Regions from separate parts of the Staphylococcus lutrae genome, predicted to be linked through region 3. Evidence: riboswitches for the same ligand, from Rfam matches in the RefSeq annotation. Region 3 holds a riboswitch; each other region holds the start of a gene.
The links. Region 3 has a riboswitch for thiamine pyrophosphate ahead of tenA (thiaminase II). Riboswitches for the same ligand answer to the same signal wherever they lie in the genome.

Region 1: it holds a riboswitch for thiamine pyrophosphate, as region 3 does, so the genes downstream of both, B5P37_RS09455 (ECF transporter S component) here and tenA (thiaminase II) in region 3, are expected to answer to the same signal.
Region 2: it holds a riboswitch for thiamine pyrophosphate, as region 3 does, so the genes downstream of both, thiO (glycine oxidase ThiO) here and tenA (thiaminase II) in region 3, are expected to answer to the same signal.

Annotation. Positions count from the first base shown of each region.
Region 1 covers NZ_CP020773.1:2,035,047-2,040,303, forward strand. The annotation lists gene B5P37_RS09450 (ABC transporter ATP-binding protein) at 1-1,391, opposite strand, end outside; gene B5P37_RS09455 (ECF transporter S component) at 1,403-1,978, opposite strand; TPP riboswitch at 2,104-2,203, opposite strand; gene graF (glycopeptide resistance-associated protein GraF) at 2,645-2,776, opposite strand; gene auxA (lipoteichoic acid stability factor AuxA) at 3,152-4,471, shown strand; gene B5P37_RS09465 (class I SAM-dependent rRNA methyltransferase) at 4,638-5,257, shown strand, end outside.
Region 2 covers NZ_CP020773.1:1,363,698-1,368,954, forward strand. The annotation lists gene B5P37_RS06250 (YxeA family protein) at 1-316, shown strand, start outside; gene B5P37_RS06255 (ATP-binding cassette domain-containing protein) at 313-948, shown strand; gene B5P37_RS06260 (L-cystine transporter) at 1,049-2,440, opposite strand; gene thiO (glycine oxidase ThiO) at 2,513-3,619, opposite strand; TPP riboswitch at 3,710-3,812, opposite strand; partial or broken gene B5P37_RS06270 (DNA-binding protein) at 4,173-4,587, opposite strand; gene B5P37_RS06275 (hypothetical protein) at 4,700-5,257, opposite strand, start outside.
Region 3 covers NZ_CP020773.1:492,898-498,154, reverse strand. The annotation lists gene fabZ (3-hydroxyacyl-ACP dehydratase FabZ) at 1-419, shown strand, start outside; gene B5P37_RS02495 (YwpF-like family protein) at 687-1,121, opposite strand; gene B5P37_RS02490 (single-stranded DNA-binding protein) at 1,310-1,660, shown strand; TPP riboswitch at 2,171-2,273, shown strand; gene tenA (thiaminase II) at 2,342-3,028, shown strand; gene thiD (bifunctional hydroxymethylpyrimidine kinase/phosphomethylpyrimidine kinase) at 3,025-3,831, shown strand; gene thiM (hydroxyethylthiazole kinase) at 3,833-4,636, shown strand; gene thiE (thiamine phosphate synthase) at 4,626-5,257, shown strand, end outside.

The sequences.
Region 1 (5,257 bases), 990 kb from region 3:
TCATATAATTTGCCATCCAAAACTTCTAATCGACGTGATGGATATTTTTCGATAATGTGAGGATCATGTGTGACCATGAATACCGTTTGCCCTTGTGCGATTCGATTTTGGAATAACTCGAGAAGTTTAAAAGTGTTTTGACTGTCAAGTCCAAAGGTAGGTTCATCCAGTAAAATAATGTCGGCATTTGTACTGAGCGCAGTAGCAACACTTAAACGGCGCTTTTGCCCCATAGACAACTCAAATGGATGTTGTTGAGCCACATGTTTTAAGTCTAACAACGATAACATGTCGCTGGTTTTTGATTTGGCTTGTTCTGCTCCCATATGATGGTAATTAATGCATATTTCATCAAAGACGGTATTCTGGATGAATTGAAGTTCTGGATTTTGATACACTAAATACATATGTTTTGCCGCGCTTTTGATTTTTGTTAATTTTTGCCCATTATAATGCATATCGCCTTTGTAGCGAATTAATTGCATCATAGACTCTAATAGGGATGTTTTACCTGTGCCATTTTTACCTGTAAGTGTAATCCATTCACCTGGCAAAATTTCAAGTTGGTCGACTTGATATAATGTGCGTCGTCCACGTTGAACAGCGCCTTGTTGATATGAAAATTGAAAGGTGTGGGGCTTATCAATGGGCTTTGGTGCATCATGGCGAGGATGAGGCGCGCGTGCCCAAGCATGAGGATGCCATACTCCATATTCACTCAATAAATCTTCAAATTCAGACATAATGTAGTCAGGTGTCCCTTGTTGAATGATTTGTCCACGATGATTCATAAGAATGACACGATCAACATGTTGCCAAATATGTTCAACTTTATGTTCGACGATTAACACAGTTTGATCTGCCCACAGGGATTTGAGAAGATTCCAAAGATTTTCTGTAGCTTCAATGTCTAACATCGCAGTGGGTTCATCAAGAAAAAGCGTGTCTGCCCCTTGAAGTAACGTGCCGGCAATGGCAAGTTTTTGTTTCATTCCTCCACTTAATTGATGAATCTGTTGTTTAGGGTTAATGTCCAACCCGACTTGTGTTAATGCGTGTTGAATGCGGCGATCCATATCTTGTCGTGGCACTTGCTGATTTTCTAAAATAAATGCTAATTCTTCATTCACTTGTGGCAGGCAAAATTGTGAATCTGGGTCTTGAAAAATAACACCCGCATTTTTCGCTGGCATTAATGTATCGTATTTTAATGGTAAATCAATTAAGTCTGGAACAATGCCACTGAGAACATTGAGTAAAGTACTCTTACCAGAGCCAGAGGGCCCTAGTAAAAGTACTTTTTCTTTGTCTTTGATTTCGAGGTCAATCCCATCGAATGTTTTATGATGTGCACTTGGATATTTTAAACGTAAATTTTTAACTTTTAGCACGTGTCGTCACCTTACAATGTGTCATAGTCATCTTTCGAAGCTGGACGAAAGAGGCGTGTCACACCGGTTTGATCTAATGCTTTAACGAGTAAATAAGGGAAGATACCCGCTAAAACAGCGCCACTAATCAAACGGAATGAAATTAATAGAATTAAGTTCCATGTTGCGACTTCATTTAAATACCCGTAATACCAATCAATCGGTAAACTGATGACTGCTGCAGCGATACCAGCAAGAATCGCCACCATAAATGCACGCGATTGATAACGGAAAATCGCAAAGACAATTTCACATGCAAGACCTTGTAGTAAAGCATAAATAATTGTAGGAATATCAAAACGACCCATAAGAATGGTTTCGCCAGCACCTGCAGCAAATTCTGCTAATAATGCAATCCCCATTTTTGGGATGATGAGGTAAGCCACAACGGCTGCGCTAAACCACATCCCATACAAGAGTTGGTCGATATGCAGACCTAATGGCTGTACAGTATTATTGACAATCCACCAAAGATTGTAAATGACTGCAAAAATGACAGAAATTAATACAGTCACGAGTACATCTGATAATGTTAAACCTTTTTTCATCTGTTAATGCCTCCCAAAATAAAAAAATACGCATATCTCCTAAACAGAGACAGGCGTGACTGTGCTAACTTATGTATAAATCACCATAATTTGAATGTTAATGGACAATATTTGGTGTGTATTCATATCATAACAAAACACTTTCCTACGCTAGTATCATCTAGTTCAGGTTCGAAGGGTTTGAGGGGACGCCTCATCTCAGTTTTCACACCCCTAGTGTGCGTATTTAGTTGATATTGCAAATGTACACCTAGTCATGTGAAAAGTCAAGGTCTTAAAACGCTGTTCTAAAGCGATTTGAGTTCGATTATCGTATAAAAAATAGACACTGTTGACGGATAGCATTTAAAAATGATGAGACAATGAGAGAATGACAACATCGCGTACAATCTCCATTGCTTGATGCTCATGACGCTTTCCAAACTTTTGCCACACCATTGATGCACGTTGATTTATATTTAAAATAAAAAGCACAAAGGGGCTTTGATGTGAACGGCGCCATTAATATAGAGCGCGAGACAGCTTTTTTGCTCCAATTGAGCAAGTTATCTCGCGCGAGTAGGCGATTGATTAACATTTATCAATCGTGTTTGTGTGTCTCCCTCATACAGTCTATTCTACGTTTAAATGTCATTGAAGCACATTTAAACATGTCATTGACGGGTATTATTCAAATGTATCTTGAATATCGTCTTTTGTTTTTTCAATGCCGTCTTTGGTTTCTTTCGCTTGATCTTTCAATGATTCCTCTTTATCTTTTGCTTTTTCGGCTGCATTTTTAATGTCTTTTTCAGTCATCTATAACGCCTCCTTTTCATATTGAGCTATACGACTTTATAACCTAAATGGGTTTTTTCTAAACATAATCAACGGTAGCATTTTTTATTTATGAATCGAATAGGGCAACATCCGTTCATCAAGGGCAAATTGTTCAAAGCAAATGATTTTTGATCTATCATCTGAACCTTTAATATAATCATTGAACACAATGTCATTTGAATTGTTGTAAAACACATTGGAGTGGCAAGGATATGATGACACAAGCTTTATTTGATGACTTAACTGGGGCTTAAAACATGTTAAACTCATGACTATCCCATTCTAAAGTCTGATATTTTTGAAATATACAGACAGGCGACACAACTTCGTATATAATAACTTTGAGGTGAGAGGATGTCTTTATTTAATAAATACACCGAAGTGATTTACAGTTACATTATCGGTGTACTTTCAATATTGCTGAGCGTTATTATTTTTATTAATATTCCACTCATTCAACAGTTTAAAGCTGGTAAGCAACCTAGAACCAATATCGATAATTTGTGGGATTTTATTATGGCTTTTTTCAATGAAATCATTCGAGTCATGAGCAAATATATTGGAGACATACCTTTAGCTAGCGGTATGATCATTTTGCTTTTTGGCCTTTTGATGATTTTGATAGGGAGAACGTTAACGAATACAACACGCTTTGATTACGATATTTCTATTTTATTTTTATTAATCGGTATTATTTTCTTCGTATTAACATTAATTTTTATGTCTCAAGTGTACGGTTGGACTGCTTTTGTCTTTACGATCCCTTTTCTTGTACATATTGGTTATATTACGTATAAAGATGAATTGAATCCACTACATCGTAAAGAGCACTACTTATGGATTATTTTTAGTTATGGGATTTGTTACATCATGACACAACTGGCGCTGTATACCCGTATTGAAGCCAATGATGTTGCACCCATTGATGTTTTAAGCATCAATACGTTTTTTGTTGTGTTATGGTTGATTGGACAAATGGCAATTTGGAATTTCCTCTTTTTGAGACGTGCACTTCCTGTGTCTGAGGAAGAAATAACTGGAGAAACGAATGAATATTCCAGAAGTAAAAAATATCAATTTACAAACACGTCTAAAACACATTTTAAAGATATTCAACATCGCACAGCGGAATTCACTCATGATATTTCACATCGTACGCGCAGAAGCATTGATATGGAGAAGATGCGTGCTAAACGTGAAGCATTGGGTAAAAAATGGTTCGCTTGGGCACGATTAGAAGATGATGATATCCCTTCATTTCTTAAGGTGAGACCGAAATGGATTAATCGTCATTATGTCATGATTGCATGCGGTGTCATGTTACTGTTTTTTATTTTATTAGAATTCAATAATCGTAATGCGTTGTTTATGTCAGGGGATTGGCAATTGTCACAAACCCAATATGTTTATGAATGGGTCAGCTTGTTATTACTCTTAATTATTGCGATTATTTTTATTGTGACGAGCGTGGTCAGAATGTTGCGAGGTAAATTTTATTATTTACAATTGTTTATGATCAGCATATTATTCTTTAAATTACTTACGGAATATATTGTTATTCTATTTCATGGTTTGCTACTCTCAATATTTATTACGCCGATACTTGTACTGATGTTGGTGCCTGCCATTGTTGCATTCGTATTGCAACTGAGACAACCTGTCGAACCACGTTGAAAATAGGAATTGGCACGTGACATGTATGAATAAAGGTAGAAATTTCGAATGGATTATGAAGTTTCTACCTTTTTATTTTACATGGATTTATCGGTCAAATTTTGCATTAGAAAACTTACGTGTTAAAATCAAAAGCATGCGTTACGAAGGGAAAGGTTGATCTCACATGAAAACGGCTATATTAAATAAAGGTAAAGAAGAGAAATATTTTAATCAATACCCACTGATTGAGGAAGCAGACTTATTTCAACAAGATGATTTAGAAGAAGGGGATCTTTTTAAATTGCTGACATCGACACATCGTTATGTAGCAACTTGTTATGTCGGGCGTCAACATAAAGGACTGGGTTGGGTTTTAACTTATAGAGAAGACGAAGAAATAAATCGCACATACTTTGAAACGCGCTTTGCAGAAGCCCGTGAAGTACGTGAATACTTCTATCACATTGATGGCACGAACGCTTTTCGCATATTTAATGGTGAGGGAGATGGGATAGGCGGGTTAACGATTGATAATTATCATGGCCATCTGTTAATCCAATGGTATTCTGAAGGGATTTATCATTATCGACCATATATCATCGATGCGATTAAAAAGGTTTTTCACTATGATTCTGTTTATGAGAAAACACGGTTCAAGCATCAATCGATTGAAGGGGGCTTCGTTGCAGGTCAAGCACCAGAATTTCCAATTGTCATTGAAGAAAACCATACTTTTTACAACGTACACCTTGATGACGGGCCAATGACGGGGATTTTCTTAGACCAAAAGGATGTTCGAAAAAA
Region 2 (5,257 bases), 870 kb from region 3:
TTTGATTACGATTGCAGTTATCGTTGTTGTATGTGGTTTGTTTTTAGCTTTTGTGCGCATTCCATATGTTGATTACTTTAATCCATTTTTGAAAAAAGAGACGTCTTATGCTGTAGTGCCATTAGGAACACAATCTCACTTGAATATTCAAGCGTATGACGAATCGGGTGAACCACTCAAATATCGCCTTGATTTCAATGGATATGATGCACAATTTGATCATTTGAAAGTGATACACAAAGGTAAATATGTCTTTGCCATTGAGTATGTTAAAGATCTTTCAAAATGGCCTAAAGAGGTGAAAGTGAAAGAATGATTGAATTAAAAAATGTAACGATTAAAAAGGGGAAGCGTTCGATTTTTGACAATGTGAATTTGAAATTTGAAGCGGGGAAGTCTTATGCTTTTGTCGGTCATAGTGGGTCGGGGAAATCTACATTATTGAATACGATTGCAGGATTTGAAACATTGCAACAAGGTGAGGTACGACTCGATCAACAGCGATTGAAGGCAGATTATCGTTTTTATCGTCACGTACTCGGCTATGTTTTTCAAAATTATGGTCTCGTTGAATCGATGTCAATCAATCAAAACCTCGACATGGCTCTAGCTTTCAAGAAAGTATCCAAATCAGAACGGCGACAGTTGAAATCGAGTTGCTTACAAAAAGTGGGGATAGACATAGATAAAAAGCGCAAAGTTGCGACATTAAGTGGAGGAGAGCAACAGCGGGTAGCCCTTGCACGTTTGTTACTCAAACAGCCGCGACTGATTTTAGCGGACGAACCGACGGGATCCTTGGACCAGGCGAATGGTCAAAAAGTCATGGAGTTGTTATTTGATATGGTGGATGATACGCGTACGCTGATAATAGCCACACATGACTTAGCCTTGGCGCAACAATGTGACGAGATCATACATGTCGACTTAATTAAAAGCGCTATTTAAGGAAAAGAAGGACATCTTCCAATCCATAAGAAAACGGCAAACATCATTGAGGTGTATAACCTTTGGTGACGTTTGCCGGTTTTTATAAGATGTGTACAACTTAATGTTGTGTTGTTAACTCGTTCATATCATTTGAATTGAAGATATCTTCGTCAAGTTGCTTTGTTAATTTAGCAGTGCCTGTTCCTGCCAAAATCGCGTCGTTCACATTTAATGCTGTCCGACCCATATCAATCAATGGTTCCACAGAAATTAAGACCCCTGCAAGACCTACAGGTAGGTTTAACGCAGACAATACGAGGATGGAAGCAAACGTTGCACCGCCCCCTACACCTGCGACACCAAATGAGCTTAATACGACTACGATGATGACTGTGGCGATGAATTGTAAATTGACTTCAACACCCGCGATCGGTGCAACCATGATAGCAAGCATCGCTGGATAAATTCCGGCACAACCATTTTGCCCGATAGACAAGCCGAAAGAGCCCGAGAAGTTAGCAATGGCTTGAGGCACACCAAGGCGATTGGTTTGTGCTTGAACGTTTAATGGGAGGGTGCCCGCACTTGAACGCGATGTGAATGCGAATAAAATCACTTCGGCTGTTTTCTTCACATATTGAATCGGATTGACTCCGATGACTGCCAATATGATTAAGTGGATGATATACATTGTGATGAGCGCAGCATAAGATGCAATGACAAATTTACCTAGTGTCCAAATGGCAGCGAAATCACTGGTTGCAATCGTATTAATCATAATGGCTAAAATACCATACGGCGTCAAGCGTAACACAAAGGTTACGATGGCCATGACAAGGGCATCAATGGCATCGATGCCACGTTTTAAAGTTTGACCTTTTTCAGGTTGTTTACGTGCAACACGCAAGAATGCAAAACCGACGAATGCTGCAAAAATGACAACGGCGATTGTAGAAGTTGCACGCGCCCCAGTAAAATCTAGAAATGGATTTGCCGGTAACAGTGCTGAAATTTGTGATGGCAACGTTGTCGCAGTGAGGTCTTTCGCTTTATCAGCGAGCTCGGCACTACGCGCATTTTCCGCTTGTCCCAAATCGATACTAGAGGCATCAAGATTAAAGGCAATGGCATAAATAATACCGACAATTGCGGCAATCGTCACCGTACCGATAAGGAACATAAAAATGAAGCTCCCCATTTTAGCAAAACTGGCGCTAATATCAATCTTTGCAAATGCTGCAACAATAGAAATAAAAATGAGCGGGATGACAATCATTTGTAACAATGAAATGTACCCGTTACCAATGAGACCTACCCATTCAGTCGTTTGTTTAGTGACTTGACCATCTACGCCATAAATCAAATGGAGTAAGAGCCCTAAAACAATCCCTAAGCCGAGTGCGATAAACACACGCTTGGGGAATTTAACATGTTTTTTCGCCATGACCCAAAGTCCGATCAATGCGATTACGAAAATAATTAAATTAATGATAATAAAAAATATAGACATAAATACGCTTCCTTTTTAATTCCGACTTCTATAATAGGATAATGGGTAGGAAGCATAAAATCAAGGGTAATTTTATTGATATGTCAATTTTGGAGAAAATGAGTTGAGTTGTGTTCTAGCTTTATCATCCCCTTCAATCAGTTGCGCCATCAGTATGCCTGCAATTGGAGAAAGTAAGATACCATTGCGATAATGACCTGTGGCTACAAATAATCGGGGGGCGATTTCTCCCATTATAGGTACCTCATTTTCGGTGATAGGGCGAATACCTGTCCAAGTTTTAATGATACGATGAGATTGAAGTTGAGGAATCATACGTACACTTTCTCGATCGAGCCAAGACAGGTTGTCTGCATTGCTTTCTGTATCCCAACAATCATAATCTGAAGTCGCGCCAATTAAGAAACGATTCGGTCGTTTAGGGACGATATAACAACCGTTCATATTAAAAATGGTTTCCTTAAGACCTGTGTAATCAGAAGCGATAAGTTTGACGTCACCTTTGACGGGACGCGTTGGTAAATGGATATCCAATTGTTGTAATAACGTGCCACTCCAAGCCCCTGCCGCAATAATCAACTCATCGGCGTCAAATGTCCCTTTAGAGGTTATGACGCGATAACTTTGAGAATGACGTTGGAGTCGTTCGACTTCTGTATGTGTCATCAAATCAATATGTGCCCGTTTAAGTACCGATGCAATGAGTGCTTGCGTGTAAATATTGGCATTGATTTGCCCGTCATCTTGAATTTTAAACGCGGCACTTTGTGACGGATCAAGTTGTGGAAAACGTTGTATGAATTGTTGGGGCGTTAATGCCGTTACAGTATGGTCATGTCGGTGAAGAAATTCAAACTGTTGTTGAACAGCTGATACATCTTGTGGGCGAGAAGCGACTTTGATGAGACCGTATTGTTGGTATTCAATATCAATCCCTGTTTCAAGTTCAAGCGTACGCGCCAAATCAGGCATCATCGCCCGACTTTGCATCGCGAGTCGATAGAGTGGGGAGTCTTCGAAAAATTCATTTTGCGCACCTAGCATGCCTCCCGCAGCATAAGAGGCGTTCATTCGTGGTGTAGAGCGGTCGATAATACGGATGTGCCGTTGTTTTGTATTGAGTTGACGTGCAATGGCCAATCCCATGACCCCTGCTCCGATGATTATGGTATGTTTCATAAAAAAACCTCCTGCATAAAAGGATGCAAGAGGAATACGTATATGATTGAAATAACGTCAGCGACGCGCGATTTCGCGTTGAGACACATTCAGTAACATATTGCGCTTCCCTTCGTTGGTTCTAACCACGTCAGGTTCAAAGAGTTAAGATACCATCTTTCTCAGCTCGCCTCGAGCACCCCTAGCCTATCAATTTTTAATGATGATCAATCGTGTCTATTCATATCAATCTTAGCACGCTTTGTCAAATGATTGTGTGTTTTATTACATGGAGACGTCGGTTTATGATGACCGGTATAAACGCCTCAGTGTCCGTACATGTCGTGCAGGCAATCAATCGCTTAACCGATATGTCATGGATTATGAAATTAGCCCCCAAACAGGCGTTGGAAAAAGCCTTTTTTCTCATTACGTTGAATCGTTTCAGCAAGATCTTGATGTTCTTTTGTTTGCGTTTCAATACTTTCTTGTGTTTTATGAAGCTGTTCGGTTTGTTGTTGCTGTGCCGTTGTCAGTGCCTCCATAGATTGACGATTTGTCTCTAGTTGTGTATGTAACTGCTGTTGTAACGCTTTAAGCGCTTCTTGCTGTTGATTCACTTGTGAGACCATTTGACCTAACATTTGACGCTCTTCACGCATATGACTGATTTCGTTACGTAATTCCGTAATCAATTGCGGAACTTGTTGATCAGTAGGGAGTTGTTGGTCATGCGTTTTGACAATGACTTGTAAAAAGTCTTTTTCTTTTTCAAGCGCTTCAAAAGCAAGATCATAACTATTGGTTTGTGCAACACGTTCAGCAATTTCTTGGAAGAGCTCAATGTCCTCTTCTTTGAAATCAGTTGCTTCGCGTCCACGGTATTCCGTTTTATTTAAATGATAGCCGCGCTCTTCAAGGTGTTGCACAATTTTACGGACTTGTTTTTCACTCAGCTCAGATTTTTGAGCAAATTCTTTTGTTAGCATATGTCGTTTAGGTCCTTTCTCTCATTTTTAGACTGTCGCCAGTGTGCGCTCAGTGCCCCTTCAGTCTTACCTCTCTACTATTGTAACGACTTTAAGTACTGAATTCAAGGGCTTAGACATGAGGTTCCTTTCGCAAATTCATTTTAACGAGTAAAGGATAAATAATTCGCCGCGGGATTCGATTCGCAAATACATATTTTAGAATGTATGCGGATTTAATACTCGTTCCGTAAATGTCTTTTGTGAGCGGGATATTTGCTTTAATATACAGATCTAAAGGTACCGGCTTTCCGTTACGATCTAACGAGGGTTGTAGATACGTGATGTCGTTTTGCCTTTCATAACCATTTTGAACTAGGAAACGGCGACGAAATGCGATTTTATGTGCTGTTTCTGTATCAACATCTGGTGATTCCAAAGTTGATTCGAACATGAAGAAGTTAACATCACGACCATGGCGTTGATTGGAAATTTTGTTGATTTCTTTTTCTATTTGCTCAAGCATGCTTTTTAGACGGCTTTCACATTGTTCGTCTGGCTGTGCAAGTAAGTATACAATGAAGCCGACATTGGTTGTTGCTTCATAATGAGCGGTTGCAAAAGTGACAATTTCATCATTTTCTATACCTACGATAAAAACAAAGTCATATTGTGTCTTTTCGGTTTTTAA
Region 3 (5,257 bases):
AAATCAAAAATATTATCCCGCACCGACAACCTTTTTTGTTAATTGACAAAGTGGTTGAATATGAACCTGGCAAACGTTGTGTAGGGATTAAACAAGTATCTGGAAATGAACCGTTTTTCCAAGGTCATTTTCCAAATTATGCAGTTATGCCTGGGGTACTTATTACAGAAGCTTTAGCACAAACAGGTGCAGTAGCGATGTTGAACAGCGAAGCACACAAAGGAAAGTTAGCTTTGTTTGCAGGGATTGATAAATGTCGTTTTAAAAAGCAAGTCGTACCGGGTGATACATTAAAGTTAGAAGTAGAAATTACAAAAATTAAAGGGCCTATTGGTAAAGGAACGGCAGTGGCTACTGTAGATGGTCAAATCGCATGTAGTTGTGAGTTGACATTTGCACTCCAAGACCCCAATGCATAGGTACTGAGAATAAGGAAGTCAAGTGTTGTTTCATAGAGATGAAATGGCTTAAATGCCCCTAAAAACAGAAGTTTTTTAGGGGCATTTTGTATTGAATCGGGTTAGACGTGACAGGATTCAGTACTTGATGGCCAGCTTAGCTTTATGCGCACAACATTCAATGTAGTCCTCAATTGACTTTTCAAGGTGATGAGAAGGAAGAAAAGATACTGTTGATTCGACGTGATGTATGACAACGCGTGATAATCATTCAACACAGCCTATTGTTTATTGTCGTTCGTCTTTTAAACGTGGTTTAGATTTCATCATACGATTAAACGTCGTAATGAGTTGTTGACCTTGCAATCCTTCGTTAACAAGTTGTTCTAGTAAATTTTCTGCATAGACTTGTCGCAATGTGTATATATGACATTCAAAAACAACTGAAATGGCGTCAGTTAAAGGAGTAATATGTTTGATCGTTGCATCAAAAAGTGCAGGATCATTTGAAGGACGAGTGATAACGACACGAATATCCAGTAACGCCTCCGCTTCCATGTAAGTTTCCATTTGTTCCTGATGTATATCTGAAATCACAATTTCCAACAACCAACCCGTACCGCTATTTTCTTTATTGATAATCACACCATCTAAAAGTTCATATTCAGTAACGCTACTATGGTCTGATACAATTTGAAAACGCACTGCTTTAAAAGTTTTCATCAGCGTCGCCTCCTTCACATTAAAAACTTTACGAATCATTTTATGATATCCCTTATTATAGCGCAATTTTTAAAATAATTCTCGGATTGCATGATTTCCTGTGCGTGTCTAATGACGATTTTTTCATGATTGGTAGTTTGTTATTCTTTCTTGAAAGCGATATAGTATGCGTACAGGAGGTGAACCACATGAATCATTTTCAGATTGTCGGTCATATTCAGCGCCCGCCGAAGTTCTATGAAAATGAAGCGCGTTACTTTATTATTTTTACTGTCGCAGTCACTAGAAATGATTTAAGTAAAAGTCCAAAACCCATCACGGATTACTTAAATTGTAAAGCGTTCGGTAATATTGCGCTTCAAATTAACGAAACGATAACTGAAGGAATGACTGTAGCAATGAGCGGGCAAATACAATCAAGGCGTTTTTATCAAAATGACGAAAAACGCTATGCTACAGAATTGCTCGTTTCAGAAATTTCTCCTATTTTGGCATCATCACCCACAATAAGGATTGACACACATCCAACTCAAGAGTAAACGTGTGTCGAATAATTTATTATTGGATATCCCACCAATAATGCAAACCACCTTCTCTAAGTATATTCTCCAAATAAAATAATTTGATTTATCTCACATTATCCTTTTATTCTTCAAAATTTTTATCAATCATCACATTTTTAAAAGCGGCAATAGCCAAATGAAAAATTTAAATGATGCGGCATGTTAAAATGTTGGCGCAAGTTGTTCTTAAATATTGAAAAATATTTAAGGGCAACTGCCGCTTTTGATCGTTAATGTTTCCATCATAATGATGACTTTTATTCACCATTGATATTGAGAACTACGATACATAATTTTTGATTCATTTGAATAAGAATGCATCTATTTATAAAACCCGTCGACGCATGATTACGATAACAAAGGCCTCCTGTTCATACAGGTGAGATGCCATAAACAGATAATAGAGTTACCGATTCGCTTGCTAACAGACGTTCAGTTAATTGAACTTATGACTGGTTTTTGATACATTAAAAGTAAATATTAATGAAGGACTACTAGGGGTGCCAATATTGGCTGAGATGAATGTGAATTCAGACCCTCAGAACCTGATTTGGGTGAAACCAACGTAGGGAAGTAGCGTGTAACACGTGAGGCTTTTGATGTGTTGACTAGGCTGCTTTTGGGAGTAGTCTTTTTTCATATCAAAGGAGAATGATGATGCAGTTTACAGAACAATTAAAACAAGAAGCGAAACCATTAATTAATCAAATCTATCAAGATAAATTTATCCAAGGCATGTTGAGTGGGGAAATATCGAAAACGGCGATTTGCCATTATTTACGTGCAGATTCACGTTATTTAAATGAATTCGCTAAAATTTATGCTTTATTAATTCCAAAAGTGAACACAAAAGAAGAAATTCAATTTTTAACTGAACAAATTCAATTTGCCAGTTCGGGTGAGGTTGAAGCTCATCATATTTTGGCGCAATATGTAGGAAGTGATTACCAAGAGATTATTAAAGATGGAGATTGGTATCCTTCAGCAGACCATTACATTAAACATATGTATTATAATGCCTATGCTTATGATAACGTTGCATACACGATTGCGGCGATGGCACCGTGTCCATACGTGTATCAGCAAATTGGTAAAATGGCGATTGAAAATCATGACTTTCCAGCGCAGCATCCATTAAAAGATTGGTTTGCTTTTTATGCGAAAGAAATGGATACGCTCATGTCTTATATTGCACGTTGGCTCGATACGTATGCAAATAATAGCACACCAGAAGTTCGAGAAATACTTAAAAATAATTTTTTACAAAGTACAATTCATGAGAGACGCTTTTTTAATATGTCTTATCAATTAGAACAATGGGAATTTGGGGGAGAAAACAAATGAAGAAGCCAAAAATCGCTTTAACAATCGCTGGTACAGATCCGAGTGGTGGTGCAGGTGCCATGGCCGATTTAAAATCATTTCATTCTTGTGGGGTTTACGGGATGGCAGCAGTGACGAGCATTGTTGCACAAAATTCAATGGGTGTTCAACATATCCATAATTTAGAAGCAAGCTGGTTAGAGGAACAGTTAGAAAGTGTTTTTAGTGATGAGATGCCACATGCGATGAAAACGGGGATGATACCTACACCTGAAATGATGGCTGTCATTCGTCGTTTTTTAGAAAAAATCAACATACCTTATGTGATTGATCCGGTGATGGTTGCAAAAAGTGGTGATTCTTTAATGGATCAACAAGTGCGGAAACAGTTAAAAGAAACACTCTTACCATTTGCTGATGTTGCAACACCTAATATACCTGAAGCTGAAGAAATTACAGGTCTCGTCATCGATTCTAACGAAAAAATTCATCAAGCGGGTCAGTTTTTTATTAAAGAGATTGGTTCTAAGGGCGTTGTCATTAAAGGGGGCCACCTTGAAGGGGATGCAGTCGATCACTTATTTACGAGGGAAGCACATTATGAATTTAAAAGTGACCGCTACCCTACAAAACATACGCATGGGACAGGATGTACATTTTCAGCTGTTATTACTGCAGAATTGGCGAAAGGTAAAACAGTGTATGATGCTGTTGCGAAAGCGAAGCACTATATTTCATTAGCAATAAAAGAAACACCAGAAATTGGAAAAGGGCGCGGTCCGGTCAATCATTTTGCATATGAAAAATTAAAAGGATGGGATTAAGATGAGTTATTTGACTGAAGTAAGAAAACAACACCCGCTTGTTGTATGTTATACCAATGATGTTGTGAAAAATTTCACAGCAAATGGTTTACTCAGTTTAGGTGCAAGTCCAGCTATGAGTGAGGCACCTGAAGAAGCAGAAGATTTTTTTAAGATGACACAAGCGTTGTTAATCAATATTGGAACGTTGACAGTACAAAATAGTCGGGATATGCTTGCGATTGCAAAAACGGCCAATCGTATGAATGTTCCTATCGTGTTTGATCCTGTCGCAGTGGGGGCTTCACAATTCCGTAAAGATTTCTGTAAGCAATTTTTAGATGAAGTTGATGTGGCAGTCATTAAAGGTAATGCTTCAGAAATCATGACGTTGGTGGATGCAACAACAACTATGAAGGGAACGGATAGTGCGACGGATATGGATGCTGTGTCCATTGCGCAACAAGCGTATCAAAAGTATCAAACCGCAATTGTCATATCTGGCAAAGAAGATGTGGTGATACAAAACAATCAAATTACCGTCTTATCTAATGGAACGCCTTTATTAACACGAATTACAGGTGCAGGTTGTTTGCTTGGCGCTGTCATTGCAAGTTTTCTGTTAGGTGCACAACGACCAACGCTTGAGCAGCTTGTGGAGGCGGTATCGTTTTATAATATTGCTGCTGAACAAGCAGAAATGCGGGAGGGTGCTGATTTACCAGGAACATTTTTAATGGCATTTATCGATGCATTAAATCAAACATCAACGGAATCTTATTTATTAGAGATTAAAAAGAGAGAAGTGAGTCGAGATGGGTTTTGATAGAAAACAGTTACGTGTGTATTTTATTGCGGGTACACAAGATATCAAAAAAGGGGATTTAGAATCCATTTTAACAGCGGCTTTAGAGGCCGGTATTACAATGTATCAATTTCGTGAAAAGGGCCCTTCATCATTAAAGGGAGAAGATAAAAAAGCGATGGCGATACGTCTCAGAGATATTTGTCGTGCGTATCACGTGCCTTTTATAGTCAATGACGATATTGATTTAGCGATTGAAATTGATGCTGACGGGGTTCATGTGGGTCAAGATGATGCAAAGATTTCAAGTTTTAAGCATTTATTAAAAGGTAAAACGATAGGGCTTAGTGTTGGTAGTTTTGAAGAATATGATCAATCTGATTTAACTGATGTGGACTACATCGGCGTAGGCCCGGTATATGAAACGCGGTCTAAAAGTGATGCGAAAAGACCTGGTGGTATTCAATTAATTCGACGTATGCGTGAGTATGATGCGCATATTCCAATGGTTGCTATTGGAGGAATCACAGAAGAAAATGTTGCGTCCCTAATTAAAAATGGAGCGGATGGTATCGCAACGATTTCCTCCATTACACACAGTGCGAATATTGAAAACTCTGTGAAGCGTTATTTGCAGTATTT